DNA from 2 places in the Rhodoferax sp. WC2427 genome. Region 2 is predicted to be linked to the other one. Evidence: riboswitches for the same ligand, from Rfam matches in the RefSeq annotation. Region 2 holds a riboswitch; the other holds the start of a gene.
The links. A riboswitch is a leader RNA that binds a small molecule or an ion and turns the genes downstream of it on or off. The one in region 2 is predicted to bind glycine.
Positions count from the first base shown of each region.

Region 1: another riboswitch for glycine. It lies ahead of AB3G31_RS08260 (D-amino acid dehydrogenase); the one in region 2 lies ahead of gcvT (glycine cleavage system aminomethyltransferase GcvT).

Region 1 covers NZ_CP162006.1:1,722,056-1,736,609, forward strand. The annotation lists gene AB3G31_RS08210 (class I SAM-dependent methyltransferase) at 1-81, shown strand, start outside; gene AB3G31_RS08215 (Tim44 domain-containing protein) at 135-1,055, opposite strand; gene AB3G31_RS08220 (helix-turn-helix transcriptional regulator) at 1,186-2,100, shown strand; gene AB3G31_RS08225 (transporter substrate-binding domain-containing protein) at 2,101-2,877, opposite strand; gene AB3G31_RS08230 (DUF1611 domain-containing protein) at 3,168-4,175, shown strand; gene dgcA (N-acetyl-D-Glu racemase DgcA) at 4,172-5,155, shown strand; gene AB3G31_RS08240 (EAL domain-containing protein) at 5,273-8,233, shown strand; gene AB3G31_RS08245 (DUF3455 domain-containing protein) at 8,436-8,990, shown strand; gene AB3G31_RS08250 (sigma-70 family RNA polymerase sigma factor) at 9,028-9,606, shown strand; gene AB3G31_RS08255 (anti-sigma factor) at 9,603-10,325, shown strand; glycine riboswitch at 10,343-10,448, shown strand; gene AB3G31_RS08260 (D-amino acid dehydrogenase) at 10,618-11,853, shown strand; gene AB3G31_RS08265 (substrate-binding periplasmic protein) at 12,016-12,822, shown strand; gene AB3G31_RS08270 (DEAD/DEAH box helicase) at 12,897-14,554, opposite strand, start outside.
Region 2 covers NZ_CP162006.1:2,385,576-2,400,129, reverse strand. The annotation lists gene AB3G31_RS11360 (hypothetical protein) at 1-2,005, opposite strand, end outside; glycine riboswitch at 3,140-3,240, shown strand; glycine riboswitch at 3,250-3,376, shown strand; gene gcvT (glycine cleavage system aminomethyltransferase GcvT) at 3,437-4,558, shown strand; gene gcvH (glycine cleavage system protein GcvH) at 4,584-4,949, shown strand; gene gcvP (aminomethyl-transferring glycine dehydrogenase) at 5,010-7,892, shown strand; gene AB3G31_RS11340 (GNAT family N-acetyltransferase) at 7,892-8,374, shown strand; gene AB3G31_RS11335 (YitT family protein) at 8,405-9,013, shown strand; gene AB3G31_RS11330 (SlyX family protein) at 9,041-9,250, shown strand; gene AB3G31_RS11325 (TetR/AcrR family transcriptional regulator) at 9,326-9,964, shown strand; gene AB3G31_RS11320 (iron-containing alcohol dehydrogenase) at 10,049-11,209, shown strand; gene AB3G31_RS11315 (type 1 glutamine amidotransferase domain-containing protein) at 11,237-11,917, shown strand; gene AB3G31_RS11310 (hypothetical protein) at 12,017-12,157, shown strand; gene AB3G31_RS11305 (putative bifunctional diguanylate cyclase/phosphodiesterase) at 12,209-14,506, opposite strand.

The sequences.
Region 1 (14,554 bases), 660 kb from region 2:
GAGCGGCTGGCGAATCCGCCGTCGTTTGCCGATGTATCGGATGAGCGGTCGCTGAAAGTATTGGTGTACCGCGGCCCATAAAAAAAGCCCCGGCACCGAAGTGCCGAGGCTTTTGCGTCTACGGCAAGCGCAGATTACATCTGCTGGATACCCGACAGCACCCAACCACCCGCGCCTTGCAGCGGCTTGGTCAAATGCCACACCTCGTCAAACGGCTCCGACGGTGCCGTGGCTTCCTCGCGGATCAGCCCGGTAAAGCGCACGCTCACCACGTAGTGGCCGTTCTCTTCTGCCACTTCCAGCACGTCGCCGTCGATGTTGACTACATCGGTCTGCTGCGCAGCGGTACCGCGGTCGCTCAGGTCCATCTTCAGCTGGGCAAACATTTCCGGCGTGGTGAACTGGCGGATGTCGTCCAGGTTACCGGCATCGTTGGCCGCTTGCAGGCGGATGAAGTTGACCTTGGCGTTGCGCACAAAACCGGCCACATCGAAGTCAGCAGGGATGGCCGAGCGCACCGGAACGCTGCCACCGATGCCGGAGCCAATGCCCGAGCCGATGTGGGAGCCGGTCGCGCTGCCGGGCATTTCCACCTTGTAGGCAGGCGCAGCAGGCGAGATGCTGGTGGGTGCACCCGCTCCGGCGTACTGCATGCCACCCACCGCGCCCGCCTTGGCCGCGGCGCGTTTGCGCAGGAAGAAGCCCACCGCCACCATGATGCCCGCGGCCAGCAGGCCCATCATCAGCATGGAGGCGAGTTCGCCACCGAAGCCAAAGTGCGATGCCAGTGCGGCCAGGCCCAGGCCGGCGGCGAGTCCGGCCAGCGGGCCCATCCATGAACGCTTGGGCGCTGCAGCGGCGGGTGCGGCAGCCGCAGCCGGGTTGGCCGCAGCTGCTTGTGTGGGAGCTGCTGTCGGTGCCTTGTTCGGTGTGGTGTCGCGCTGCATGCCCAGGGATTTGCCTGCGCCCATGCGTTTTGCGGCTTCTGCGTCCATGGATACCGTGGACATGCCCAGGGCCATGACCACAGCCAGCAGGGAAAGTAATTTTTTCATGGTGTTCTCCAGCGAAAACGAGTTGATGTGCCCGCGATACTAGGGGCATCAACCATCCTGAAAAAGCAGCTAAATAGAGATATTCATTTCTGAAAAACCAGAGGTTTTGGGGTCTGCGACACTACAGACCATGGACAATGCCCACGCCACCCGCCTTTGTTTGCCACTGGATACCGACCTGGTCGCTGCGCTGGCCACCATGGTGGGGGCCATTGGCAGCCCCGACTGGTTCGATACCGTGCTCAATGTGCTGGGCACGGTGTGCGCCGTGGATTCGGGCGGCGCCATGCTGTTCCACCGCCACCAGCAGCCGCGCCGCATTCTGCACCGCTTCAACCCGCAGGAGCGCAGCCTGCCGGAAGATGCCTTTTTGTCCGGCCCGTACGTGCTGGACCCGAACTACCAGCTGTTTTTACAGGGCTGCCCCAGCGGCGTGTACTGGCTGCGCGACATCGCGCCGGATGATTTTTACGATTCCGAGTACTACCGGGTGTTTTATTCGCAGATCGGCCTGTCGGACTCGGTGGACCTGCTGTGGCGCATCAACGACGACACGGCTCTCAACATTTTCATCGAGCGCAGCATCCGCCACACCCCGTTCCAGGCGACCGACCTGCTGGCGATCCGCACGCTGGCCCCCATCGTCATTGCCGCCACCGCCAAGCACCACGCCCTGACAGCCGCTGCCGCCGAGCGCCACAGCGACCGGCTGACCCACCGCAAGGTGCAGAGCACGGTGGAAAACTTCGCCAGCTCGTTGCTCACCCAGCGCGAGCGCCAGGTGCTGTTCTACATGATCAGCGGCTATTCGTCGGCGCTGACGGCCCAGCGGCTCAAAACCACCGAGGGCACCATCAAGATCCACCGCAAGAACATCCACCGCAAGCTCGATATTGGCTCGCAGGCGGAGCTGTTCTCGCTGTTCATCCAGTGCATCCCGTTTGCCGAACCCGACGGGGCGGTAGACCCGCTGGCGGTCTACCAGAGCGCGCCTGCCGCCAGCCGTTGCAAGACGCTGCTGGAGGCCGGGCCCAGTACCGGCTGATTACTTGCCGTACACGTCGAAATCGAAGTATTTGTCGGCGATCTTTTTGTAAGTGCCGTTGGCGTGCACGGTTTTCAGCGCGGCGTTGAAATCGGCCTTGAGCTGGGTGTCTTTTTTGCGCATGGCCACCCCGGTGCCGTAGCCCAGCACCGCCGGGTCTTTCAGTTCATAGGTGGCAAACTCAAACGGCTTGCCCTCGGGCTTGGCCAGAAAGCCCATCTTCATCTCTACCAGGTTGCCGATGATGGCATCCAGCCGGCCCGAGGCAATGTCCAGGTACGAGTCCTGGGTGGACTCGTAGCGCTGCACGGTGGCCCCGGCCTTGGCGTAGTATTTTTCTGCGTAGTCGGCCTCGGTGGAGCCCTTGAGCACGCCGACCTTTTTGCCTTTGAGGGCGGCGGGCGAGCCGTCCAGGCCACTGCCGTGCTTGATGATCACGCGGTAGGGGATGTCGGTGATCTTGTCGCTGAAGGCCACGGTCTTGCGGCGGTCATCGGTCACCGTCATGCCCGACATGATCATCTCGAACTTGCGGGCCTGCAGCGACGGCACCAGCGCGTCCCACGGCGACTCCACAAACACGCAGCGGCGCTTCATTTCGGCGCAAATGGCATGGCCCAGGTCGATCTCGAAGCCCACCAGCTTGCCGTCCGGGGCTTTGTACTCGAAGGGCTCGTAGGTGGCATCGGTGCCGATGCGCAGGTCTTTGGTGTCTGCCGCGTGGGCCGACAGACCCAGCGCAAGGCAGACCAGAGAGAGAAGATGGTTCAGTTTCATCGGAGATTCCTGGAAGTGTGAACGCCATATCGGCGCAGATCGGTCGTGGGATGCAGGGAACGCGGCGCAAGAATACGGTGATTTTTTGGGCGGTGAACGGCCTCTACCCCCAAAGGGATAGCCCTATTTTTACGGGCTTGTCCGCAGGATCCGACGGCCTATCCCTGTGGGTGTAGGGCCCGCGCCGGGCCTGGTTTTGCCGGGCCAAACGGGCTTACGCTCCGGCTCGCCAAAGCCTTTGGCACGCGACCGGCTATGCGATGACAGGCCACTTGAACCGAATCAAAACCATGCACCAACTCCGTAAACCCTATTTGTTGTTTCTGGGCGATGTCACGCTGAAGTCCGATGCCAAAACCGCCTTTGGCCTGCGCGACTGGTGTGCCGATGCTGTGCTGGGCGAATGGAGCCTGCCCAGCGCCACCGTCAGCCTGGGCCTGCCCCGTCTGTCGCCGCAGCAGGCGGCGCAGCAGGGCGCGGGCTCGCTGGTGGTGGGCGTGGCCGCCGTGGGCGGGGCCCTGCCCGAACACTGGCTGGCCGAGCTGGAAGCCGCGCTGGACGCAGGCCTGGACATCGTCAGCGGCCAGCACTCGCGCCTTACCGCGTTCCCGCGCCTGGTGCAGGCGGCCCAGCGCAGCGGCGCGCGCCTGATCGACGTGCGGCATTCCGACCAGAGCTTTCCGGCGGGCACGGGCCGCAAGCGCAGCGGCCAGCGGGTGCTGACCGTGGGCACCGACTGCGCGCTGGGCAAGAAATACACCGCCCTGGCCCTGGCCCAGGCGTTGCAGCGCCGGGGCGTGGACGCCACCTTCCGCGCCACCGGCCAGACCGGCGTGATGATCGCGGGCGAGGGCGTGGCCATCGATGCAGTGATCTCCGACTTTGTGGCCGGCGCCGCCGAGCAACTCTCGCCCGACAACGCGCCCCAGCACTGGGATGTGATCGAAGGGCAGGGCGCATTGTTCCACCCGGCCTACGCGGGGGTGACGCTGGGCCTGCTGCACGGCTCGCAGCCCGATGCGCTGGTGCTGTGCCACGACCCGGCACGCGACTGCATCGAGGGCTACCCCGGCTTCCCCATTCCCGACCTGCAGGTCGCCATCGACCGCTATGTCGAGGCGGGCCGCTTAACCAACCCGGCGGTGCGTTGCGTGGGCATCAGTATCAACTCGTCCAGCCTGTCGGATGCCGCCTGGGATGCCTACGCCCACCGGGTTGCCCGGGAGCTCCAATTGCCGGTAGTGGACCCGATGCGCGGCGGCGTGGAGGCCCTCGCCACGGCGCTGTTGGCGGCATGATCCGCTGCCACACCCGCATCGAACAGTGGGCGATGCGCGAACCCTTCGAGATTGCCCGCGAGGTCATCACCGACCAGCCGGTGCTGCTGCTGACCCTGACCGACGGCGCAGGCCACACCGGCCAGGCCGAAGCCGCCGGGGTGGACTACGACGGCGAAACCCCCGCCAGCATGGCCGCACAGATCGCCGCCGTGCTGCCGCAGCTGCACGATGGCCTGACTGGCGCCGAGCTGCTGCAGATGCTGCCCGCAGGCGGTGCCCGCAATGCGCTGGACTGCGCACTGTGGGACCTGCGGGCCAAGCAGACCGGCGTGCCGGTCTGGCAGGCCGCCGGGCTGGCGCAGTGGCAGCCGGTCACCACCGCCTACACCATCGGCCTGGGCGACGAGGCCACCACCCGGCGCAAGGCCCGCGCGGCCCGGCACTATCCGCTGCTCAAGCTCAAGGTGGATGCGCAGCGGCACCTGGACGTGGTGCGCATGGTGCGCGAAGAGCACCCGGCGGCCCGCATCGTGGTGGATGCCAACCAGGCCTGGTCGCCCGGGCTGCTGCGCGCGCTGTTGCCGCAACTGGCCCAGGCCGGGGTCGAGCTGGTCGAGCAGCCGCTGGCGCGCGGCCAGGATGCCGCGTTGGACGGCCTGCAGTCGCCCATTCCTTTGGCAGCAGACGAGTCCTGCACCGACCGGGCCTCGCTGGTGGCCTTGGTGGGGCGCTACCAGTTCGCCAACATCAAGCTCGATAAATGCGGCGGGCTGACCGAGGCCCTGGCCCTGGCCGCCGAGGCCACCCGCCACGGCCTGGGCCTGATGGTGGGCAATATGTGCGGCACCTCGCTGGCCATGGCCCCGGCCTTTGTGCTGGCGCAGGGCTGCACCTATGTGGATCTGGACGGCCCCTTGCTGCAGCAGCACGACCGGGCGGCGGCCATGCAGTACGACCACGGTGTCATCCAGCCGCCGCGACCGGCTTTGTGGGGCTGAAGCGCTCCCTTTTTGGGGTGTTGCAGGGGGTGGGGGATGGTTTTATGTCGTGTGTACGCGGTTGTACGCACGGCGGTTTTTGACGGTAGTATCACCACACTACCGACCCTATCCATCTTGAACCAACGCCCTGATCCATTCCCCACGCCCACGCAGCAGGGTTGGACCCAGGCCCCGGAGCGTGGCGATGCCACCAACCCCTGGAAGCTCGCCTTGGAGGGCTCTGGCGTCGGCGTGTGGGACTGGGATCTGCGCACCAATACCCAAACCTATTCCCGGCACTGGGGCGACATGCTGGGTTTCGGCAGCGATGAGGTCAAGCCCGCCTTTGCAGACTTCGCCAGCCGCTTGCACCCTGACGACTTGGCCCCCATGCAGGCGGCGGTAGCGGCCTACCTGGACGGCTCGGCACCGGGTTACAGCATGGATTTGCGCATGCGCCACAAGGACGGGCACTGGGTCTGGATTGCGTCGGGCGGCATGGTGGTCAGCCGCTCGGCCGACGGCACCCCTCTGCGGATGATCGGTACCCACACGGACATCAGCGCGCGCAAGCAGTCCGAGGCCGAGTTGCAGGCATCGCACGCCCAGTTGCTGGAGCAAACACGCCTGCTGCAGACCACCATGGCCAGTATCAGCCAAGGTATTTTTGTGTTCAATGCCGGGATGCATTTGATCTCGTTCAACCGGCGTGTGTGCGAGTTACTGGACCTGCCCGAAAGTTTTCTGGCTGCCCACCCGACACTGGAGCAGATCAGCCGTTTTCAGCTTGAACGGGGCGACTTCGGCCCCCAGGCCGAGTGGGTGGACGTGGCCGCCCGCCACTACGTGCTGGCGGGCGGCCATGCCGAGGTGCCTGCCCACTTTCTGCGCGTTACCTTGGCCGGTCACACGTTGGAGGTCAAAACCCAGACGCTACCCGATGGCGGCATGGTGCGCACGTTTGCCGATGTGTCCGATTACGTGCAGGTGCAGGCGGCACGCAAGCGGCTGGACCAGTTGCTGGCCACCACCCAGGCGCTGGCCCAGGTGGGCGGATGGGAGGTAGACGGTGTGCGCGACCGGGTCTACTGGACCGAAGGGGTCTACCGCATCTTCCAGACCACGCCCGATGAATACACCCCGACCACCGCCTTGGAGACGCTGCGGCGGGTGCTTACACCGTCCGCCATGGCCAAGATACGCGCCTCATACCGCGAGTCGGAAAGGCTCTCCAGCACCCATGATTTCGAGGTGGAAGCCATCACCTTTCGGGGCGAGTCCATCTGGGTGCACGCCATGGGCACCTCCACCTGGGACCGCGGGCGGCTGCTGTCGCGCACTTCGGTGCTGCAAAACATCACCGAGCGCAAACAGGCCCAGATGGCGCTGCAAGAAACCGAAAACCGCTGGCGGCTGGCGCTGGAGAGCACCGGCGACGGCGTGTGGGACTGGCACATCCAGACCGGGGTGGAGCACCTGTCCAAGCGCCTGGTCGAAATGTACGGCTTTGCCGAAGGCGAAATCCCCGACCTGCCGACCGAACTGGACCAGCGCACCCACCCCGACGACCTGGCGCAGATGGACCGCGACCGCGATGCCCACTTTGCGGGCCTGACCCCCAGTTATTCCAACGAGCACCGGGTGCGCTGCAAAGACGGCCGCTGGAAGTGGGTGCTGAGCCGGGGCATGGTGATCAGCCGCGATGCGCAGGGGCAGCCCTTGCGGATGATCGGCACGCACACCGACATCACCGACCGCAAGGCCGCCGAGGTGCTGATCCGCCAGCAGGCATTTTTTGACACGCTCACGGGCCTGCCCAACCGGCGCATGCTGCGCGACCGGCTGGAGCAGGAGATCAAGCGCTGCAAACGCGATGGGCAGCAGCTCGCCATTTTGTTCATCGACCTCGACCACTTCAAGGAAGTCAACGACACCCTGGGCCACGGCAACGGCGATTTGCTGCTGATAGAGGCGGCCCGGCGCATCCAGGCCTGTGTGCGCGAGGCCGATACCGTGGCCCGCATGGGAGGCGACGAGTTCACTGTGGTGCTGACCGAAGTGACCGATGTCCTCCGCCTGGAGCCCACCCTGCAAAAGATCCTGCGGGCGGTGGAGCAGGTGTTTCAGCTGGGCAACGAACAGGTGTTCGTGTCCGCCAGCATCGGCATCACCCTGTACCCGCTGGATGCCCGGGACATCGAAGACCTGTTCAAGAACGCCGACCAGGCGCTGTATGTGGCCAAGGGCGCGGGACGCAACCGCTTCAGCTTTTTCACCCCGGCCCTGCAGGAAGCCGCGCAAACCCGGGTGCGTCTGGCCAACGATCTGCGCTCCGGCCTGCAGGAGCAGCAGTTCCGGCTGGTCTACCAGCCGATTGTTGAACTCGCCACCGGGGCCGTGCACAAGGCCGAGGCGCTGATCCGCTGGCAGCACCCGACGCGCGGGCTGATCAGCCCGGCCCAGTTCATCCCGATTGCCGAATCCAGCGGGCTGATCGTGGAGATCGGTGAATGGGTATTCCAGCAAGCGGCGCTGCAGGTGCAGGCCTGGCGCAAGCATTTGTGCCCCGGCTTCCAGATCAGCGTCAACAAGTCCCCGGTGCAGTTTCACCACGAAGGCGAGGGCAAGCAGCCTTGGGCCGAGCAGCTCCAGGCCCTGGGCCTGCCTGGCTCCAGCATGGTGGTGGAGATCACCGAAGGCCTGTTGCTCGACACCAGCAGCCGGGTGAGCGACCACCTGCTGGAACTGGCCGATGCGGGCATCCAGGTGTCGCTGGACGACTTTGGTACCGGCTATTCGGCGCTGTCGTACCTGCAGCGCTTTGATATTGACTTCATCAAGATCGACCAGTCGTTTGTGCGCCACCTGGTGCCCGACTCCACCGACCTGGCCCTGTGCAAGGCCATGGTGGTGATGGCCCACGCCCTGGGCATGAAGGTGGTGGCCGAAGGGGTGGAGACCGCCCAGCAGCGCGATCTGCTGGCCGCCATGGGCTGCGACTACGGCCAGGGCTACCTATTCTCGCGCCCGGTGCCGGCGGCCGACTTTGAGGCCCTCTGGGCCGCCCGTCCGCCACCGGCATGGCTGGCGGCTTGATTTTTATTTTTTAAGAAGAATCAAGGCCCTGTGCTGATGGAATGGGCGTGAGTAGCTACTTTTTCTGTAGCAAATCCTGGGTGGGCTAAAAAATAGTGTCCATCCGCTGCATCCAAAACCGGGTCTGGCGTGTAGTACCTGTAGCAGCGCACAAAAGCTGCCTGTTGTCCCTATCCGCCAAACCATTTTTTGGAGCACTTCCATGCCGATCAAATCCCTCTCCCTGCTGGCTGCCGTCTCTGCCGCCGCCTTGCTCAGCGCCTGCGGCTCCATGGCCCCCACAAAACCCATGTTCAGCCAGGACAGCCTGCCCGAGGCCGTCAAGGTGCCGATGGGCAACCAGGTCGCCATGGAAACCGTGGGCGTGGGCGAGATCACCTACGAATGCCGTGACAAGGCCAACGCCCCCGGTATGACCGAGTGGGTGTTCGTGGGCCCCAACGCCGCCCTGAACGACCGCAGCGGCAAGCAAGTGGGCAAGTACTACGGCCCGCCCGCCACCTGGGAAGCGATGGACGGCTCCAAAATCACCGCCACCCAGCTCGCCGTGGCCCCCGCAGGCGCAGGCAACATTCCCTACCAGCTGGTCAAGGCCAACCCTGCCATGGGCATGGGCGCGATGGCGGGCGTGACCCACATCCAGCGCGTGGCCACCCGCGGCGGCGTGGCCCCGGCCACGCTGTGCAGCCCGGCCAGCAAGGGTGCCAAGGAAGTGGTCAAGTACCAGGCCGACTACATCTTCTGGAAAGCGGCCTAAGTTTGGCGACTACCATCGAAGGACCTCAATCCCTTCGATGGAACCGCCCTTGACGACAGCCCCTGATGATTTCGACTACGAGCGCGCCCTGCAAGGCTGCGCCCGTGGCGAGCGCCAAGCCCTGCAAGACATCTACCGGCAAGACAGCCGCCACCTGCTGGGCGTGGCCCTGCGCATCGTGCGCCAGCGCCAGCAGGCCGAGGACGTGGTGCACGATGCCTTCATGGCCATCTGGACCCAGGCCGCCAGCTTCGATGCCCGGCGCGGGTCGGGGCGGGGCTGGATCTACAGCGTGGTGCGCAACCTGGCCCTCAACGCGGTGCGCAACGGCGCGCGCGAGGTATCTGTGGACGAAGAAACCGCCGAGGCCCTGGATGCCCAGCATTCGCTGGAAGCCCATGCGCAGATCGCCGATGCGTTTGACCTGCGCGTCAGCCTGGGCAAGCTCAACGACTGCCTGGCCCGGCTCGAGCCCGCCCGGCGCAACTGCATCCTGTACGCCTATGTGGACGGCTGCTCGCACGGCGAAATTGCCGAGCGCACCCAAACCCCCCTGGGCACCGTCAAGGCCTGGATCAAACGCAGCATGGGCAGCCTGCGGGAGTGCATGGCATGAACCCGCAACAAGACAATCTTTCGCCGGACGAGTTGGCCGCCGAGTACGTGCTGGGCACGCTCTCGGCCACCCGCCGCCGCATGGTGGAGCAGCGCCTGCCCACCGACGCCGCCCTGCAGGCCGCCGTGCAGCGCTGGCAAGAACAGTTGCTGCCGCTGGCAGCCCTGGCCGAGCCGGTGGAGCCGTCTGCCGAACTATGGCAGCGGATCGACCGCAGCGTGGCCCACGCCGTGGCCCCGCGCCGTACGGCCATCGCCCCAGCCCCCCCGCCGTGGTGGGACCGCCTGGGCCTGTGGCGCGGCTTGGCCGGTGCCGGTTTTGCCACCGCCGCCATCCTGGCTTCGGTGCTGGTGACCCGCCAGGGCGTACTACCCGCCGGGCCGCAGTACATGGTGGTGCTGGTCGCGCCGCAAGACAAGGCACCGGGTTGGGTCATCCAGGCCAGCGACACCCGGCAACTCAGCCTCACGGCGCTGGGCCCGGTGGCCGTGCCCGCCGAGAAATCCCTGCAGTTCTGGACCAAGGGCGAGGGCTGGAGCGGCCCGGTGTCTCTGGGCCTGGTCAAGCCGGGGCAGACCATCACCATCCCGCTGGACAAGCTGCCACCGCTGCAGCCCAACCAGTTGTTTGAGCTGACCCTGGAGCCGGTGAACGGCTCGCCCCTCAATAAACCCACCGGCCCGATCCAGTTCATTGGCCGTGCGGTGAAGGTGCTTTAGTTCCAATGCGATAATCCGCAGAGATACCGGGAGAGACTGCTCCCCTTGCATTCGTGCAGGAAATCAGCGCCGAAGGAGCAACCGCCCCCGGAAACTTTCAGGCAAAAGGACCGGTATCTACACCACACACATCTGAAGAGCGGTCGGGTTTCGTCACCCGGCTCACCGCAGGAGCAAGCGGCTGGCAGTTCCATAGAACGACCAGCCGCGAATCTCTCAGGTCCAAAACAGAGGGGGCGATGGCTGCGCACGCGTGCGGCTATCCCCCTGTTGACGTTTTGGAAATCTCATCATGAAAAAGTTCGCAGCGAACATGGCCGTCATTGGCGGCGGTATCACGGGCGTTACCACAGCCTACGCCTTGGCCAAACGCGGTTACACCGTCACCTTGTTCGAAAAACACCGCTACGCGGCCATGGAAACCTCGTTTGCCAACGGCGGGCAGTTTTCGGTGTCCAACGCCGAGGTGTGGAACCACTGGTCCACCGTGCTCAAGGGCGTGAAGTGGATGTTGCGCAGCGATGCGCCGCTGCTGGTCAACCCCAAGCCCAGCTGGCACAAGATGGCCTGGTTTGCCGAGTTCATCGCCGCCATCCCGCAGTACGAAAAAAACACCATCGAAACCACCCGCCTGGCGATGGCCGCGCGCCAGCACCTGGATGCCTGGGCGGCCGAAGAAGGCCTGGACTTTGACCACAAGCGCGAAGGCATCCTGCACATTTACCGCGACAAGGGCAACTTCGAGCACGCGGGCAAGGTCTCCAAGCTGCTGGCCCAGGGCGGGCTGGAGCGCCGCGCTGTCACCCCGCAAGAGATGCGCGCGATTGAGCCCACGCTGGCGGGCGACTACTACGGCGGCTACTTCACCGAGAGCGACACCACCGGCGACATCCACAAGTTCAGCACCGGCATCGCCGCCGCGGCCGAGCGCCTGGGCGTGCACACCCGCTACGGCCATGCCATCCAGACGGTTAAAAGCGACGGCAAATCCGTGACCATCACCGCGCACGACGGTGCAGACACCCACACCAGCGTGTTCGACGGCGTGGTGGTTTGCGCGGGCACGGCCAGCCGCGACATTGCCGCCCAGCTGGGGGATCGGGTCAACATCTACCCGGTCAAGGGCTATTCCATCACCGTCAACCTGGACGACGCGCACAGCCAGGCCTCGGCGCCCATGGTCAGCCTGCTGGACGACGAAACCAAGCTGGTCAGCAGCCGCCTGGGGCTGGGGCGCTTTCGGGTGGCGGGCACGGCCGAGTTCAACGGCTACAACCGCGACATCCGGGCCGACCGCATCCGCCCGCTGGTGGAATGGGTGCAGCAGTGCTTCCCCGGCGTGCGCACCGAAAGCGTGGTGCCCTGGGCCGGACTGCGCCCCATGATGCCCAACCTGATGCCGCGCGTGGGCCCCGGCAAGCGGCCCGGCGTGTTCTACAACACCGGCCACGGGCATTTGGGCTTGACCTTGTCTGCTGTCACCGCCGACATGGTGGCGGCGATGGTGGGCGGGGCCATGCCGCATTGAGCGTCCAGCCTGGGCCCTGCTGGGGGTTTTGGCATTTTTTTGGGTCTTAAGCAGCACCCAGATGGCCCGGAGCGGATACAGTCGGTTACACGGCGGGCCTGCGCGATGCAGCCGCCACTGTTTTGTCCGTTGGTCCATGTGCGGCGGGCTGAAAGGACGTTCATGCGTATCCCTGCTCCCTGGGGTTTTTTGTTACGCCAGCTGCTGCCTGCCGCCATCCTGGCGTGCCTGGCTCCCACGGCGTGGGCGGCCGATGGCTGCAAGCAATTGGTGGCCACCGGCAACCCCGAATACCCCCCGTACCTGTGGCGCGATGGGGCCGACGGCAGCCGCCTGGTGGGGGCCAATGCCGATCTGGTGCAAATGGTGGCCCAAGAGATCGGCATCCCCATCGAGGTGCGCTACGTGGGTTCCTGGGCCCGGGTGCAGGAAGAGGCCCGGCTGGGCCGCATCGACCTGATCGCCGGGGCGTTTTTCACGGTGGACCGGTTGGACTACATGGACTACGTGTACCCGGCGTTTCGCGACACCCGCTCGGTGGTCTGGGGGCGGCAGGTGGCTCCGCTGAAGTACCGGCAGTGGTCGGACCTGAAGAGCCTGTCGGGCATGACGGTGATCAACAACAGCTTTGGCGAGGATTTCGACCGCTACGCCAAAAAGAACCTCAAGATCAACACCGTGCCCAGCCTGGAGCAGGCCTTCAAGATCCTGCAACTGGGCCGGGTGGACTACCTGGTGTACGAGGAAGACCCGGGCCTGGCCTACATCGCCAAATTCGCCATGGCCGGGTTGGTGTCCGCGAGCGTGCCGGTGAGCAACGAAAGCCTGTACCTGACGCTCTCGCACAAGTCCCCCTGCAACACCACCGAAGTGCGCGCCGCCCTGGCCAAGGCCATGTACAGCCTGGCCAGGCAGGGCGTGATGAAGAAGATGGTCGATTCCAACATCCAACTCTGGCGCACCAAGTAAACCAGAATTTATAAAAAATATGGCTCCCGTGCTGATGGATAGGGCGAGAGTAGCTACTTTTTTGATAGCATTGCTTACATCCGGCTGCCGGTGCGCCCCCAGCGCCGGGCGGCTTCCTCGGGGGATGGGGCGGTGGTCGGGCTGCCCAACGGGGCCAGCAGCGCATCCAGGTCGGCCGCGTCAAACTTCAGCCCGCCCGCCGCATCAACGCCCAGCACGCTGTTGGCCAGCGCCAGTTTGCGGGCCTGCAGCTCCAGCATGCGCTCTTCGATGCTGCCTTCCACCACCAGCTTGTAGACGAACACGGGCTGGTCCTGGCCGATGCGGTGGGCGCGGGCGGTGGCCTGCTCTTCCACGGCGGGGTTCCACCAGGGGTCCATATGGATGACGGTGTCGGCGGCGGTAAGGTTCAGGCCCACGCCCCCGGCTTTCAAACTCAGCAGCAGCACGGGCACCTCTTGCGCCTGGAAGCGCTGCACCACGCTGCCGCGCTCTTTGGGCGGGGTCTTGCCGGTGAGGCTCAGAAACGGCAGTTCCAATATCTCCAACTGCTCGGCCACCAGCGCCAGCAGCTCGGTGAACTGCGAAAACACCAGCACCCGCCGCCCCTCGGCCACCATCTCGGGCAGCATGTCGGCCAGCAGCGCCAGCTTGGCACGCTCCATGGTTTTGGCGGGCTTCTTTCCCTTGAGAAGATGCGGGTCGCAGCAGACCTGGCGCAGCTTGAGCAAGGCATCGAGGATGGTGACCTGCGCGCCGTTGAAGCTTTGGCGCTCCAGCACGCGGCGCACCTGCAGATCGGCGGCGGCGCGCACGCCTTCGTACAGTTCGCGCTGTTGGCCTTGCAGCTGTACGCGTTGGATGACTTCGGTGCGCGGGGGCAGTTCGCTGGCCACGTCTTGCTTGCGGCGGCGCAGGATGAAGGGGCGCACCCGCTGGGCCAGCAGGGCGGCACGCAGGGTTTCGCCGTTTTCTTCGATGGGCTTGCGCCAGCGGGCAGCAAACTGGCGCGCATCGCCCAGAAAGCCGGGCATCAGCCAGTCGAACTGCGCCCACAGCTCGCCCAGGTGGTTCTCCAGCGGCGTGCCGGTCAGGCACAGGCTGTGGCGGGTTTGCAGGCGGCGCAGGGCGCGGGCGCTGCGGCTGCCTGCGTTTTTGACCATCTGGGCCTCGTCCAGAACCACCAGGTGGAAGTGCTGCGCCGCCAGCGCATCCATGTCGCGCCACAGCAGCGGGTAGGTGGTCAGCACCAGGTCGTGCGCCGCCATCTGGCCAAACAAGGTCGCGCGGTCCGGGCCCTGCAGCGTCAGCAGGCGCAGGCCGGGGGCCATGCGGCGGGCTTCGGCCTGCCAGTTGAAGATCAGCGAGGTGGGCAGCACCACCAGCGCGGGCAGGTCCAGCCGACCGGCCTGCTTTTCCACCAGCACATGGGCCAGTGCCTGCGCGGTTTTGCCCAGGCCCATGTCGTCGGCCAGAATGCCGCCCAGGCTGTGGGCGCACAGGTACTGCAGCCAGGCCAGGCCCTCCAACTGGTAGGGGCGCAACTGCACCTGCAGGCCGTCGGGTGCGGCTACCGGCCGGGGCGCGCCCAGGGCTTTGAGGCGCTTGGCCAGGCTGGCCAATCCCAGGTCGCCTTCGAGCTGCCAGGCGTTCTGCGGGCCCACGCGGTGCGCGTCCAGCAGCCCGGCGCGCAGGGCTTCCAGCCGCCGTGCCTCCCACGCGCCCAGGCGCA
Region 2 (14,554 bases):
CCACCCCGGCCGGGCTGGCGGCTCCGCCCGTGTTCGACACGATGAGGGTGTAGTTGGCCGCCGTACCCACCAGCAGGTTGGCGGGCCCGCTCTTGGCCAAGGCCAGCATAGGCACGGCATTCACCGGGGTCGTCACGGTGGCGCAGCCGTCAGGTGTCCCGGTGGCGGTACAGGTGCTTGGATCTATCGGTGGGAAGTTTCCCCCGGGGTCGACGCTCGCGCGGTTGGTCAGCAAGGTACCTGCTGTAGGGAGCAAAGCAGTGGCACCCACGGTAAAGCTGACACTGCCGCCCACGGCCACCACACCCACCACTTGGCAGCGCAAGCCCAGCCCGGATGCCACCGAGCCACTGGCGGTACAACTGGCACCGCTGGCGCCATTGAATTGCACGTTGGCCGGCAAGGTGTCATACACGTAAAAGCTGGACGGGCTGGCTGCACTGCCGTTGTTGGAGACGGTCAATGTGTATGGTGATGGCACGCCCACAACGAAACTGGTGGCGCTGGCCTTGGCCAGGCCCAGATGGGGCACCCCGTCTACCGGCGTATTGACGGTTGCGCAGCCCGCGGGAACCCCGGTGGCCGTGCACAGGTCCGGGTTGCCAGGCACACCCCCCTGCGGATCTACCTGGGCCCGGTTGGTCACGGTGGTACTGGCCACTGCGGCCAGTGGCGTCACATTGACATTGAAGCTGGCGCTGCCACCGACAGGAATCGGACCGGCGACCGAGCAAGCCAATAGCTGCCCTGTCGCCACGGTGCCGCTGGCCACACAGCTGGCCCCGGCCACGCTGTTGAACTGCATATTGGCAGGCAGATGTTCCTGCACCACCACGCTGGCCGGGGTGGCTGCGCCGCCCGAGTTGGTGATGGTCAGCGTGTAATTCGCGGCCGTCCCCACCACAAACACCGCCGGGCTGCTCTTGGTCAAGGCCAGCGACGGCTGTGCCGCCACGGGGGTCGTGACCGTGGCACAGCCTGCCGGGTTTTTGGGAGACACGCACGCAAGCGGGTCCCCAGGCGTACCGCCTGACGGATCGACACTGGCGCGGTTGGTCACCGAAGTCCCGGCAGTCGCCAGCAAAGGGGTGGCGTTCACGCGGAAGGTGGTGCTGCCTGCGGCCGCCAAGGGGCCGCTCACGGTACAGGTCAGCAATTGGCCTGAAGCGGTACTGCCGCTGGGCACGCAACTGGCGCCGCTGGCACTGTTGAATTGCAGATGGGCGGGTAGACGGTCCAGTACCTGGAAACTGGCCGGGCTGGCCCCGCCACCGGTGTTCAGGACAGTCAACAGGTAATCCTGCGCCACGCCCACCTGCATGGGCGAGGCCCCGGTTGTTTTGGTCAGGCCCAATACCGGAAAGGTGGCATTGGACAAGGTACACAACACATCGTCGTTCGCCGCCAAGGGGGTTGAAAAGCTGTTTCCGGTGCCGGTGGGTACCGCCGTACCGCCTGGCGTCGCGTTCACGCAGCTGTAGCTGGAGGTGTAGTTCGACAGATTGGTACTGCCGCTGGCTGTCTCGGCCACGGTGTAGCTGCCAATGCCGCTATTGAGCGTTGCGATACCACTGGCGGTGGTGCCGGAGCCGGTGGTGGTGACACTGTGGGTGGTGGCTGCGGGCCCATTGACCGTGAGCGTGAATTGGTCCGCCGCCGCAAAGCGTCCACCCGGCAACTGCTTTTGTACCCGCAGGCGCGGCAGCTTTACATTGGTGAAGGTACAGCTGATGTTGTTTTGCCCCGCCGTGGCCAGGGCATCCAGCAACACCGACCGCGCCGCGGTATTGGGCGTGGCCGTGCCGCCGCTGCCCAGACCGGTACACGACACATCCGACAGGGCCCAGCCTGCGGGAGGCGCAGCCTCTGTCAGCGTGGTGGCGATACCGGACTGGGCCAAGCTCAAACTCCGACCACTGACTGGAACGTTACTCGACACCGTGGTGATCGAGTCGCCCTGGAAGCCGTTGTCGCCCGTGAAACTGAACGTGCCTGTACTACCCACGGAATTTTTCAGTATGGTCACCGACGAAGGGGCGTTGCTGCATCCTGTCCAATTAGACTGGACTCCGGGATCCAGCAAGTTGGCCGCCGGAATGATCTGGGTACCCCCCGTGCCCGCCCCCGACCAACGCATACGCAATAGATTGTTTCCTCCGACGTTGTTCCAATACACCCGCATCAAGTAGCAGGCGTTGGTGGCAGGCGAGGTAAAAGTGCCCGGCAGATTCTCAAAAAAAGTATTGCCGTTGGTATAGGAGGACAACGCTCCAACGGGGACGTTGTAGTTGGCGTTGCGGTAATCGCTGGTGGACAACTGGGTGGAAATGTCAACGTCTACCTGGTCATCGTGGGCAAATGAAAATGTGTAGCTCCCGGCCCCTGGAAACTTCACCAAGGTATATAAAACCATTCCCTGTATCCCTTGCTGGCAGGCAGGAGTCAGGGTGTAGGCCGGATCGACATCCGCATCGCAGAGCGTGAGTGAGCTTTCAATAAAATCGATATTGGCAGCCGCGCCCGTGGTAATGGCATTGGCAGGGTTTACCGAAATATTTTTGAGATTTTGCAATAGCTGCGCATCGGAGCCACCACTGTTGGAGTATCTGGGTGCGGGCAGCACCGGCACCCGTACCGTCCCCCGGTAGGTCTCAAACAACACCCTGGCGGCCACCGGTGTGGCAGCTATCAGAACCATCCAGAATATGCAAAACGCCTGCAGGACGGGTTTGCACAGGACCCTAAAGCGTGAGGAGGTTGTTGTTAATAAAAATGCTCTATCGTTGTTTTGACCAGGCAACCTCACAGGCGCTCCTCTAATGAATGACGACAGACCGCAAAACTATATTTTTCTTTGCAAATCGTAACCAACATTCTTAATTAGAAGAGGCAATAATAATTTAGTTACATAAAAGACAAAAATGTATTCAACATTGGTATAGATAATGTATGCATTTTTGTATTTTTAATAGTTTATTATTTTGTATTTTTAAATCAATATTAAAACCTGGGTCTATCCGCCGCTCTACACGATTGCGCACAAAGATGCGGTGGCTCGAAAGCCCCTTGCCTTTGGCAAACCTCCCTGGACGCGAAAGTCTCATCGGCGGGCACGATGGGGTGCATCTATTCAGTAGAATCCACGTTGTCAGGAGAGAGTTTTCCCCGCGAAAACCGCCGAAGGCGCAGGACCCCGCTACGTGGGTCTGAACGCTCAGGCAAAAGGACTGACAAGCGTTTTTCATCAAACGTCACCCCCCTGGAGAGAAGTCCGCCCTGGAGCGGACTCACCGAAGGCGCAACCCGCAGTCGGCTTGGCACCACCGCCCGAGCCCGCCCGGCGAATCGCTCAGGTAAAGCGGACAGCGGGGACCACACATGGCCACAATGGCCATGATTTTTTGTGTGTCCCCACCTTTCATGCCGAAAGAACGCCATGTCCGATCTCTTGCTGACCCCTCTGAACGCCCTGCACCTGGAACTCGGTGCCCGCATGGTCCCATTCGCGGGCTACAGCATGCCGGTGCAGTACCCCGCCGGGCTGATGGCCGAGCACCACCACACCCGCACGGCGGCGGGCCTGTTCGACGTGTCCCACATGGGCCAGCTGCGCCTGGTCGGACCGGACGCGGCGGCGGCTTTTGAAACCCTGGTCCCCGTGGACGTCATCGACCTGCCCGTGGGCAAGCAGCGCTATGGCCTGCTGCTGAACGATGACGGCGGCATCCTCGACGACCTGATGTTCTTCAAGCGCGAGGCCGACATCTTCGTGATCGTCAACGGCGCCTGCAAGGTGGCTGACATCGCCCACATCCAGGAAAAAATCGGCCAGCGCTGCGAAGTTATCCCCCAGCCAGAACTCGCACTGCTGGCGCTGCAGGGCCCCAAGGCGGTCGATGCCCTTTCGCGCCTGGCACCCGGCGTGGAGAAGCTGGTGTTCATGACCGGCGGCCATTTCGATGTGGCGGGCATCCCCTGCTTTCTGACCCGCAGCGGCTACACCGGCGAAGACGGCTTTGAAATCTCCGTCCACAGCAGCCAGGCCGAGGCTCTGGCCCGCGCCCTGTTGGCGCAGCCCGAAGTAAAACCCGTCGGCCTGGGCGCTCGCAATTCGCTGCGGCTGGAAGCCGGGCTGTGCCTGTACGGCAACGACCTGGACACCACCACCAACCCGGTGGAAGCGGGCCTGAACTGGGCCATCCAGAAAGTACGGCGTGCCGGTGGTGCCCGCGCAGGCGGATTCCCGGGCGCTACCAAAATACTAGCTACTCTCGCTGATGGAATCAGCGCAGGAAGCCGAAAACGTGTAGGACTTGCAGCACTGGAACGCATCCCCGTGCGCGAACACACCGCCTTGCAAGACACGGCGGGCAACGCGATCGGCGAAGTCACCAGCGGCCTGCTCGGCCCCACGGTGGACAAGCCGATTGCCATGGCCTACGTGGCGTCAGAGTTCTCGGCCATCGGCACCCGCGTGAACGCCATCGTGCGAGGCAAAATCGTGCCGATGGAAGTCGTATCCATGCCTTTCACCCCCAACCGCTATTTCCGCGGCTAATCCCCTTTATTACAGGAGCAACCCCATGAGCATCAAATACACCGAAGACCACGAATGGCTGAACATCGAGGGCGACACCGCCACCGTGGGCATCACCCACCACGCGCAGGACGCGCTGGGGGACGTGGTGTTTGTGGACCTGCCCGCCGTCGGCACCCACTTCGCCCAGAAAGACGTGGCCGGTGTGGTCGAGTCGGTGAAAGCCGCCGCCGATGTGTACATGCCTGTATCCGGTGAAGTCACCGAGGTAAACGAAGCCTTGCGCGCCGACCCGGCCCTGGCCAACACCGACCCGCTGGGTGCTGGCTGGTTCTTCAAGGTCAAGCTGTCGGCCCCGGGCGAAGTCGCCGCCCTGCTCGACGAAGCCGCCTACACCGCCTTCAGCGCCTAAATCCCCCCTCACCCCAACCCTCTCCCATGCACGGGAGAGGGAGTAAACCACTGCCTTGCCATGACGACCTCCCTGCACGAACTCGAAAACTCCGCCGAATTCATCGCCCGCCACATCGGCATCGATGCTGCCGATGAAACCCTGATGTTGGACGTGATTGGCTCCAGTTCGCGCCGGGACCTGATTGACGGCATCGTGCCGCGCTCGATTGCGCGCAGCACGCCCATGGACCTGCCCGCACCCGTCACCGAAGCAGCGGCGCTGGCCGAGCTCAAGGCCATCGCGGCCAAGAACAAGGTCTTCAAAAGCTTTATCGGCCAGGGCTACTACGGTACCCACACGCCCGGCGTGATTCTGCGCAACATCCTGGAAAACCCCGCCTGGTACACCGCCTACACGCCCTACCAGGCCGAAATCTCGCAAGGCCGCATGGAGGCGCTGATCAATTTCCAGACCATGGTCTGCGACCTGACCGGCATGCCCATCGCCAACGCCTCCATGCTGGACGAAGCCACCGCGGCGGCAGAAGCCATGACCCTGGCCAAGCGCAGCGTGAAGAGCAAAAGCAATGTCTTCATCGTGGCGGGCGACTGCCATCCGCAAACCATTGAAGTGATCCAGACCCGCGCCAAGCCGCTGGGCATCGAAGTCAAGGTCAGCACCGCGCTGGAAACCCTGCCCCAGCTCATGGCCAGCGGCGACTTTTTCGGTGTGCTGGCCCAGTACCCGGCCACCAACGGCATGCTGCACGACCTGCGCCCGCTGGTCGGCGTGGCCCATGCCTGCGGTGCCGCCGTGTGCGTGGCCGCCGACCTGCTGGCGCTGACCCTGCTGGTGCCGCCCGGCGAGTGGGATGCCGACATCGTCATCGGTACCACCCAGCGCTTTGGCGTGGCCATGGGCAATGGCGGCCCGCACGCCGCCTACATGGCCTGCCGCGATGCCTTTAAACGCTCCCTGCCCGGTCGCCTGGTGGGCGTGAGCGTGGACGCGCACGGCAACCCCGCCTACCGCCTGGCCCTGCAAACCCGCGAGCAGCACATCCGCCGCGAGAAAGCCACCTCCAACATCTGCACCGCCCAGGTCCTGCCCGCCGTACTGGCCAGCATGTACGCGGTGTACCACGGCCCCCAGGGCCTGACCCGCATCGCCCAGCGCGTGGCCCGCTTGACCGCCATCCTGGCGCGCGGCCTGCAGCACATGGGCTACGAGATCGTCAATGCGCATGCCTTCGACTCGCTCACCGTCAAAACCGACGACGCTAGCGATTTGATAGCTTCTCGTGCCCACAGTGCGGGCGCAAACCTGCGTTTTCGCTTGAAGAACCATTTGGGCATCTCGCTGGACGAAACCACCACCCGGGGCGACATCGAAATGCTCTGGTCTTTCTTCGTCAAGCCCGGCGAACCCATGCCGCGCCTGGGCGAGCTGGAAGACACGGTGGACTCGCTGATTCCCGCCGAGCTGCGCCGCAGCAGCGCCTTCCTGACGCACCCGGTGTTCAACACCCACCACAGCGAGACGGGCATGCTGCGCTACATCCGCGCGCTCAGCGACAAGGATCTGGCACTCGACCGCAGCATGATCCCGCTGGGCAGTTGCACCATGAAGCTCAACGCCACCAGCGAAATGGCCCCGGTCACCTGGCCCGAATTTGCCAACATCCACCCCTTCGCCCCCGCCGACCAGCGTCTGGGCTACACCGAGCTGGACGCCCAACTGCGCGACTGGCTGTGCCAGGCCACCGGCTACGCCGGCATCAGCCTGCAGCCCAATGCGGGCAGCCAGGGCGAATACGCCGGTCTGCTGGCCATCAAGGCCTACTTTGACGACCACGGCCAGAGCCAGCGCAACATCTGCCTCATTCCCAGCAGCGCCCACGGCACCAACCCCGCCAGCGCCCAGATGGCCGGGCTGAAAGTAGTGGTGACGGCTTGCGACGCGAACGGCAACGTGGACATGGCCGACCTGCAGGCCAAATGCGACGAGCACAGCCAGGACCTGGCGGTGGTCATGATCACCTACCCCAGCACCCACGGCGTGTTTGAAACCCAGGTCAAGGAGCTCTGCGCCATGGTGCACAGCCATGGCGGCCGCGTCTATGTGGACGGTGCCAACATGAACGCCCTGGTCGGCGTGGCCGCACCCGGCGAATTCGGCGGCGACGTGAGCCACCTGAACCTGCACAAAACCTTTTGCATCCCGCACGGCGGCGGCGGCCCCGGTGTCGGCCCGGTCTGCGTGGTGGCCGACCTGATTCCCTACCTGCCCGGCCATGCCACGGCGGGCGACACCCACCACGGGATCGGCGCCATCAGCGCTGCACCGCTGGGCAATGCCTCGGTGCTGCCGATCAGCTGGATGTACTGCCGCATGATGGGCGCCGAGGGTCTGCAGCACGCCACCGAAGCCGCCATCCTGGCCGCCAACTACGTCAGCACCAAGCTGGCCCCGCACTATCCCACGCTGTACGCCAGCGCCAACGGCCATGTCGCGCACGAATGCATCCTGGACCTGCGCCCCATCAAGGACAGCTGCGGCGTGACCGCCGAAGACGTGGCCAAGCGCCTGGCCGATTACGGCTTCCACGCACCCACGCTGAGCTTCCCCGTGCCCGGCACGTTGATGGTGGAGCCCACCGAGAGCGAAACCCTGGCCGAGCTGGACCGCTTCATCTTCGCCATGGTCGCCATCCGCAACGAAATCCGCCAGATCGAAAGCGGCGCCTGGCCGCAAGACAACAACCCGCTGAAACACGCCCCCCACACCGCTGCCAGCCTGATGGCTGCCGAGTGGGACCGCCCCTATGCCCGTGAGATTGGTGCCTTCCCGCTGGCCAGCCTGAAGCAGGCCAAGTACTGGCCGCCCGTGGGCCGGGTCGACAACGTGTTTGGCGACCGCAACCTGTTTTGCAGCTGCGTGCCGGTGGCGGATTACGCGTGATGGTGGTGCAAGTCCGCCGCGTCGACTACCGCAACCCCGTGGACGCAGCCGCGCTGGTCTACCTGCTGGACCTGTATGCCCAGGATCCGATGGGCGGCGCCACACCGCTCAGCGACGACACGCGCGAACGCCTGTGCGCTGACCTCGCGCTGCGCCCGCATGCGGCCAGCTTCATCGCCTGGCGGGGCGAGGAACCTGTCGGCCTGGCCAATTGCTTCGAGGGCTATTCGACCTTCAAAGCCCAGCCGCTGCTGAATATCCACGACATGGCGGTGCACCCCGCGCACCGGGGCCAGGGCGTGGGCCAGGCGCTGCTGGCGGCGGTGCAGCAGCACGCGCGGGAGCGGGGTTGCTGCAAGCTGACGCTGGAGGTGCTGACCGGCAATGCCCAGGCCCAGGCCAGCTACGCGCGCTTTGGGTTCGTGGGTTACCAGCTGGTCGCATCCGCCGGGCATGCAGTGTTTTTGCAGAAAAACATTTAGTGCGGCACAGTTCCTGCTGGGGAACCGGCCATGGCTGAATCCCCCGTACACCTCCACACCCCGTTTGAAGACGCACAGGCGATTTTTGCAGGCACGCTGTTTGTGTCGCTGGCGCTGATCTTGTTTGGCCAGGTGGGCATGCTGACCGGCGGAACTGCCGGAGTGGCGTTTTTGCTGCATTACGCTACCGGCATCACGCTGGGCAAGCTGTTTTTTGCCATCAACCTGCCGTTTTACTGGTTCGCCTGGACGCGCATGGGGCGCGAGTTCACGCTCAAGACTTTTGTGGCCATCAGCATGCTGGCGGCGATGATGGAGTGGTCGCCCAAGCTGTTTGCCATCGAGCGCCTGCACCCGGCCTACGCCGCCGTGCTGGGCGGGCTGCTGCTGGGGTCGGGCTGCCTGTTCCTGGCCCGGCACCGCGCCAGCCTGGGCGGCGCCACTATCGTTACTTTATATTTGCAAAAGACCTACGGCTGGCGCGCGGGCAAGGTGCAGATGGCCATCGACTGCAGCATCGTGCTGCTGGCGCTGACCGTGATCGAACCCGCCCGCGTGGGCTATTCGGTACTGGGCGCGGTGGTGATGAACCTGTTTATCTGGATCAACCACAAGCCGGGCCGGTACGCGGTTTTGTAGGCGGTGCGGTAGTGTCCAATACGGGCTATGCATGACACCATTGACCAACGCCTGACCGACCTGGAAATCAAAGCCAGCTTCACCGAAGACCTGCTGGAGCAACTCGACCTGGTGGTGATCCGCCAGCAGCAGCAAATCGACCTGCTGGTGCGCGAAGTGGCCCGCCTGCAGCAGCGCAACACCGGCGGCCTGGACGGCCCGCGCAGCCCCACTGACGACCTGCCACCCCACTACTGAAACAAAAGCCCACCCTCCAAGGGCTTTGTACGGCGAGATAATAGACGACTGGTCTACTAGCGCTACAATACACCCATGTCCAACGATGCCCCCACCGCCAAACACCACATCCTCGACTGTGGCGAGCGCCTGATCGCCACCAAGGGCTTTGTCGGCGTGGGCCTGGCCGAAATTCTGGCCGTGGCCGGCGTGCCCAAGGGTTCGTTCTACCACTACTTCAGCTCCAAAGAACGCTTTGGCGAGGCCCTGCTGGTGCGCTACATGGACCGCTACGTGCAAGGCCTGGAGGCGATGTTCCGCCCCGACGGTACAACCGGGCGCGTGCGCCTGATGCGCTACTGGCAGCACTGGAACAGCACCCAATGCGCCACAAGCTGCGACCCTACCGCCGACACCCACAGCCCAGCCACCACCACCACCAGCACCAAATGCCTGGTCGTCAAACTCAGCGCGGAGGTGGCCGATATGTCCGAGGCCATGCGCCTGACCCTGCGCGACGGCACCGACCAGATCGTGCAGCGCATCGCCGGGTGCTTGCAGGATGCCGTGGCCGACGGTTCGGTGCCGCCCCACCTTGATGCTCACGCCACCGCGCTCACGCTGTACCAGCTCTGGCTGGGTGCCAGCTTGCTGTCCAAGCTGCGGCGCGACAACTCGCCCTTTGAACACGCCCTGCTGGCTACTGAACAAATACTCGACTCCACGCTTGTCTGATGGGCGTGAGCAGCTATTATTTTTGATATATTTTTGCCAAATTACTAGCCGACCGGTCTACTTATAACCACCCCAAGGAACCCCATGAACCCCTTTGATTTCCACAATCCCACCCACATCGTCTTTGGCAAAGACCGCATTGCCGACCTCACCACGCTGGTGCCCGCCGCCGCCAAGGTGCTGATCCTGGTGGGCGGCGCCAGCGCCGAGAAAGCCGGCACCCTGGCCGAAGTGCGCCAGGCCCTGGGCAGCCGCGCCCACGCCACCTTCACCGGCATCGAGCCCAACCCCAGCTTCGACACCGCCATGCAGGCCGTGCAGCAGGTGCGCGAAGGCGGCTTTGACTTTTTGCTGGCAGTGGGGGGTGGCTCGGTGATCGACGCGGCCAAGTTCATCGCCGCAGCGGCCTTGTTTGAAGGCGATGCCTGGGACATCCTCCTCAAGGGCGGTGCCAACATCACCCGCGCCCTGCCCTTTGGCACGGTGCTGACCCTGCCCGCCACCGGCTCGGAGATGAACAAGGGCGGCGTGATCACCCGGCGCGACATCGGTGCCAAGCTGCCCTTCCGCAGCCAGCACGTGTACCCGCAGTTTTCGGTGCTCGACCCCACCAAAACCTACACCCTGCCACCCCAGCAACTGGCCAACGGCGTGGTGGACGCGTTTGTGCACACGGTAGAACAGTACCTGACCTACCCGGTCAACGCACCGCTGCAAGACCGCTTTGCCGAAGGCATTCTGCACACCCTCATCGACGTGGGCCCGCGCCTGCTGACCGCGCCCGAGCCGGTGTACGACGACCGCGCCAACCTGGTCTGGGCCGCCACCCTGGCGCTGAACGGGCTGATCGGCTCGGGCGTGCCGCAAGACTGGTCGACCCACATGGTGGGTCACGAACTCACCGCCCTGCACAACATCGACCACGCCCGCACCCTGGCCATCGTGCTGCCCGCCATGCTGGAAGAGCGCCGGGTACCCAAACACGCCAAGCTGCTGCAGTACGGCGAGCGCGTCTGGGGCATCCGCAGCGGCAGCAACGATGAGCGCATCACCGCCACCATCGCCGCCACCCGCGATTTCTTCGAGCGCATGGGCATCCCCACACGTTTATCGGCCTACGGACTGGGCCCAGAGGCCATCGACGTGCTGGTGGCCCAGCTCACCGAACACGGCATGACCCGCCTGGGCGAACACGGCGACGTGACCCCCGAAGTCAGCCGCCGCGTGCTGCAAGCCGCCCTGTAATTTCTCTCAACCCACCAGGAAACCCCCATGTCCAAGATCCTCATGGTGCTCACATCGCACGACCAACTCGGCAACACCGGTGCCAAAACCGGCTTCTGGCTGGAAGAATTTGCCGCGCCGTACTACGTCTTCCAAGAAGCCGGTGCCACCATCACCCTGGCCTCGCCCCAAGGCGGCCAGCCACCGTTGGACCCCAAGAGCGACGACCCGGGCTCGCAAACCGCGGCCACCCTGCGCTTCAAGGCCGACCCCGCTGCCCAGGCGCTGCTGGCCAGCACCCATGTGTTGGCCAACGTGTCTGCCGCCGACTTCGACGCGGTGTTCTACCCCGGCGGCCACGGCCCGCTGTGGGACCTGGCCGAAGATGCCCACTCGATTGCGCTGATTGAAACCTTCCTGGCCACGGGCAAGCCGGTGGCCGCCGTATGCCACGCTCCAGGCGTGCTGCGCCACGCCAAGGCAGCCGATGGCCAATCCATCGTGCGCGGCAAGTCCGTCACCGGCTTCACCAACAGCGAAGAAGAGGGCGTGGGCCTGACCGACATCGTGCCCTTCCTGGTCGAAGACATGCTGGTTGCCAACGGCGGCAGCTACTCCAAGGGCCCGGACTGGCAGTCGTATGTGGTGACCGACGGCCTGCTGGTCACCGGGCAAAACCCCGCGTCGTCCGAGGCGGCGGCGCAGGCGTTGTTGCAGAAGCTGGCGTAAAAGAAAGAGGCTATAAACTTTGCCGCGCCGGGTCTCAAAACCAGCTTTGAACTGATAAGCTTACGGCCATAGAAACCTCTTAATCGACTGGAGAAAAACATGGCCAAAGGCGAGCAAAAAACCAACAAGGAAGCGAAGAAGCCCAAGAAGGACACTTCGCCTCCCAAGCCCATCTCTACCGATGCGGTGCGCCCCACCATCACCACCGTGGTGCCCGTCCGTGGCAAGCTGAAGAAGTAAGCCCTCCCCGCAAAAAAAGCCGCATCCGATGCGGCTTTTTTTTTATAGGGGTCAGGTCCAGACGGCGATGGGCGCGTCTTGCAGCCACTGCCCGGCGTCGTGCGGAGTCAGCGGCTTGGCAAACAAATCCCCCTGCAGCTCCAGGCAACCCGCTAGCCGCGCGATGCGGGCCTGGGCGGGGGTTTCTATGCCTTCGGCCACCACATCCAACCGCAGGGCCACGGCCAACTGGCAGATCGCCTGCACTACGGCGGCGGCATCGGTTGCGGGCAGGGGTTCGATCAGACCCCGGTCGATCTTCACCGACTGCAGCGGCAGGCTGCGCAGCATGTTCAGCGACGAAAACCCGGTGCCAAAATCGTCCAACCCCACGGCAACGCCCAGGTTGCGCAGCTGCCGGATCTGTTCACGCGCCTGGTCCAGATTAGCCACCGCCGCGCTTTCGGTGATCTCCAGGGTGATGGCGTGCGCGGGCAGTCTGTACTGCAGCAGCTGCTGCTCCACCAGTTCCGGGAAACCACCGTCCAGCATCTGCAGCGGCGAGACGTTCACCGCCACCGGCACCACCTGGGTAAACCGCTGGCGCCATGCGGCCACCTGCTCGCACGCCAGGCTGAGCAACAGCAAGCCCAGGTCGGCAATCAAGCCGGTGCGCTCGGCCACGCCAATGAATTCCACCGGGCTGACCCAGCCCACGCCGGGGCGGTGCCAGCGCGCCAGCGCCTCAAAGCTGGCCAGTTGCCCGGTCTGGGCATGCACCTTGGGCTGGTAGTACAGGCTGAATTCGCACTGCTCGATGCCCGCGCGCAACGCCTGCTCCTGCTCGAACACGTCGCTGGAGCCGCGCTCAAACCGGGCCTCGGCCAGCGCCACCGAGGTGCCGGGCGTGCGTTTGGCAGCGTGCATGGCGGCATTGGCCGCACGCAGCAAGGCCTCGGCATCCTGGGCATGCTCTGGGTACAGCGCAATGCCCATGGACACGTCGATAAAGAAGTTGCGCTGCGGCAGCACCAGCGGGCGCAGCAGCAACTGCTGCACCCGGCGCGCTTTGGCTGCAGCACTGTCACCGTCCCGATGGGAACGCGACAGAAAGGCAAACTCATCGGCCCCCAGCCGCATCAGCTCGCAGCCTTCACCCAATTCGCGCGCCAGCGCCAGCGCCAATGCCTTGAGCACTTCATCGCCCAGCGAATGGCCGTGGGCTTCATTGAACAGCTTGAAGCGGTCGACCCCCAGCAGCACCAGGCCAAAGCCGTGCCGCTCGGACGTGTCTCCACAGCACTGGCGCAGGCGCTGCAGCAAGGCGCTGCGGTTGGGCAGGCCGGTCAATTCGTCGTGCATGGCCTGGTACAGCAAGGCCTGGGTGGCGTCGTGGCGGTCGGTCTGGTCGGTGACCAGAATCTGGATCGCCTGCGCATCGCCCCACAGCGTGCGCCAGCCCGAAAACCGCAGCCACACCGAAGAGCCGTCCTTGCGGTGCCGCAGGCCTTCCCATTGCAGCTCGTCCACACTGCCGCTCTCAATTTGCTGGTACCGCACCCGCAGCTGGTCAATTTCTTCACGCCGCACGCCTTGGAGCAGATCCGGCATGGTCACTTCTTCCACGCGCCCGAAACCGTACAGACCCAACAGTGCCGGGTTGGCATACCGCACCCGCTTATTGACCAGCACCAGAATGCCCTGGTGCGAGCGCTCCACCAAGTGCTGAAACCGTTCACGCAGGTTATCGGATTCAAGCATCGTGCGGTCCAGCGTGGCATACACCAGCATCAGGCCCAGAAACAGCCGCAGCACCGCTCCCACGTTCGACTGGATCAGCAGACCCGCCTGGCCCCACAAGGCAAAACACAGCTGGTTCAGCCCCAGCAACACCAGCAACGGCCCTACCAACCGGTCGGCCAGCAGGCCGCCCCGCAGACCCCGGGTTACCACCGCGCCCGCCAAAGTCATCAAGAACGGGCTCGCCCACACCGCCACCGTAGGGTCATTGAACAACAGCACCCACAGCCCGGCCACCACCAGCAAACCCAGAAACACCACCCATTCCAAACGCGAAAAAACCCAGCCGGACAAACGGCTGCTGCCGCGCAGCATCAGCGCAATGCTGGCAATCTGGCCAAAAACGGCCAGCAGCATGCCGGGGAAGATCCACCCAGCACCCACCCACTGGCTCATCAAGTAGCCCACGGGCACCATGGACTGGGCCAGCTGGGCGGCCCCCAGGTCCCGGGTGAACAGCTGGGTGCGGTGCCCGTGCCACACCCACAGCAAAGCCGAACCCATGGTCAGGCCCACCACCATATTGGCCAAGAGGGAGTAGAGGAGTACAGGACTGAATGCGGGAGACATTAATAAAAAGCCATCGTTTTACGTGTATGCACACGGATCCTTGGATGG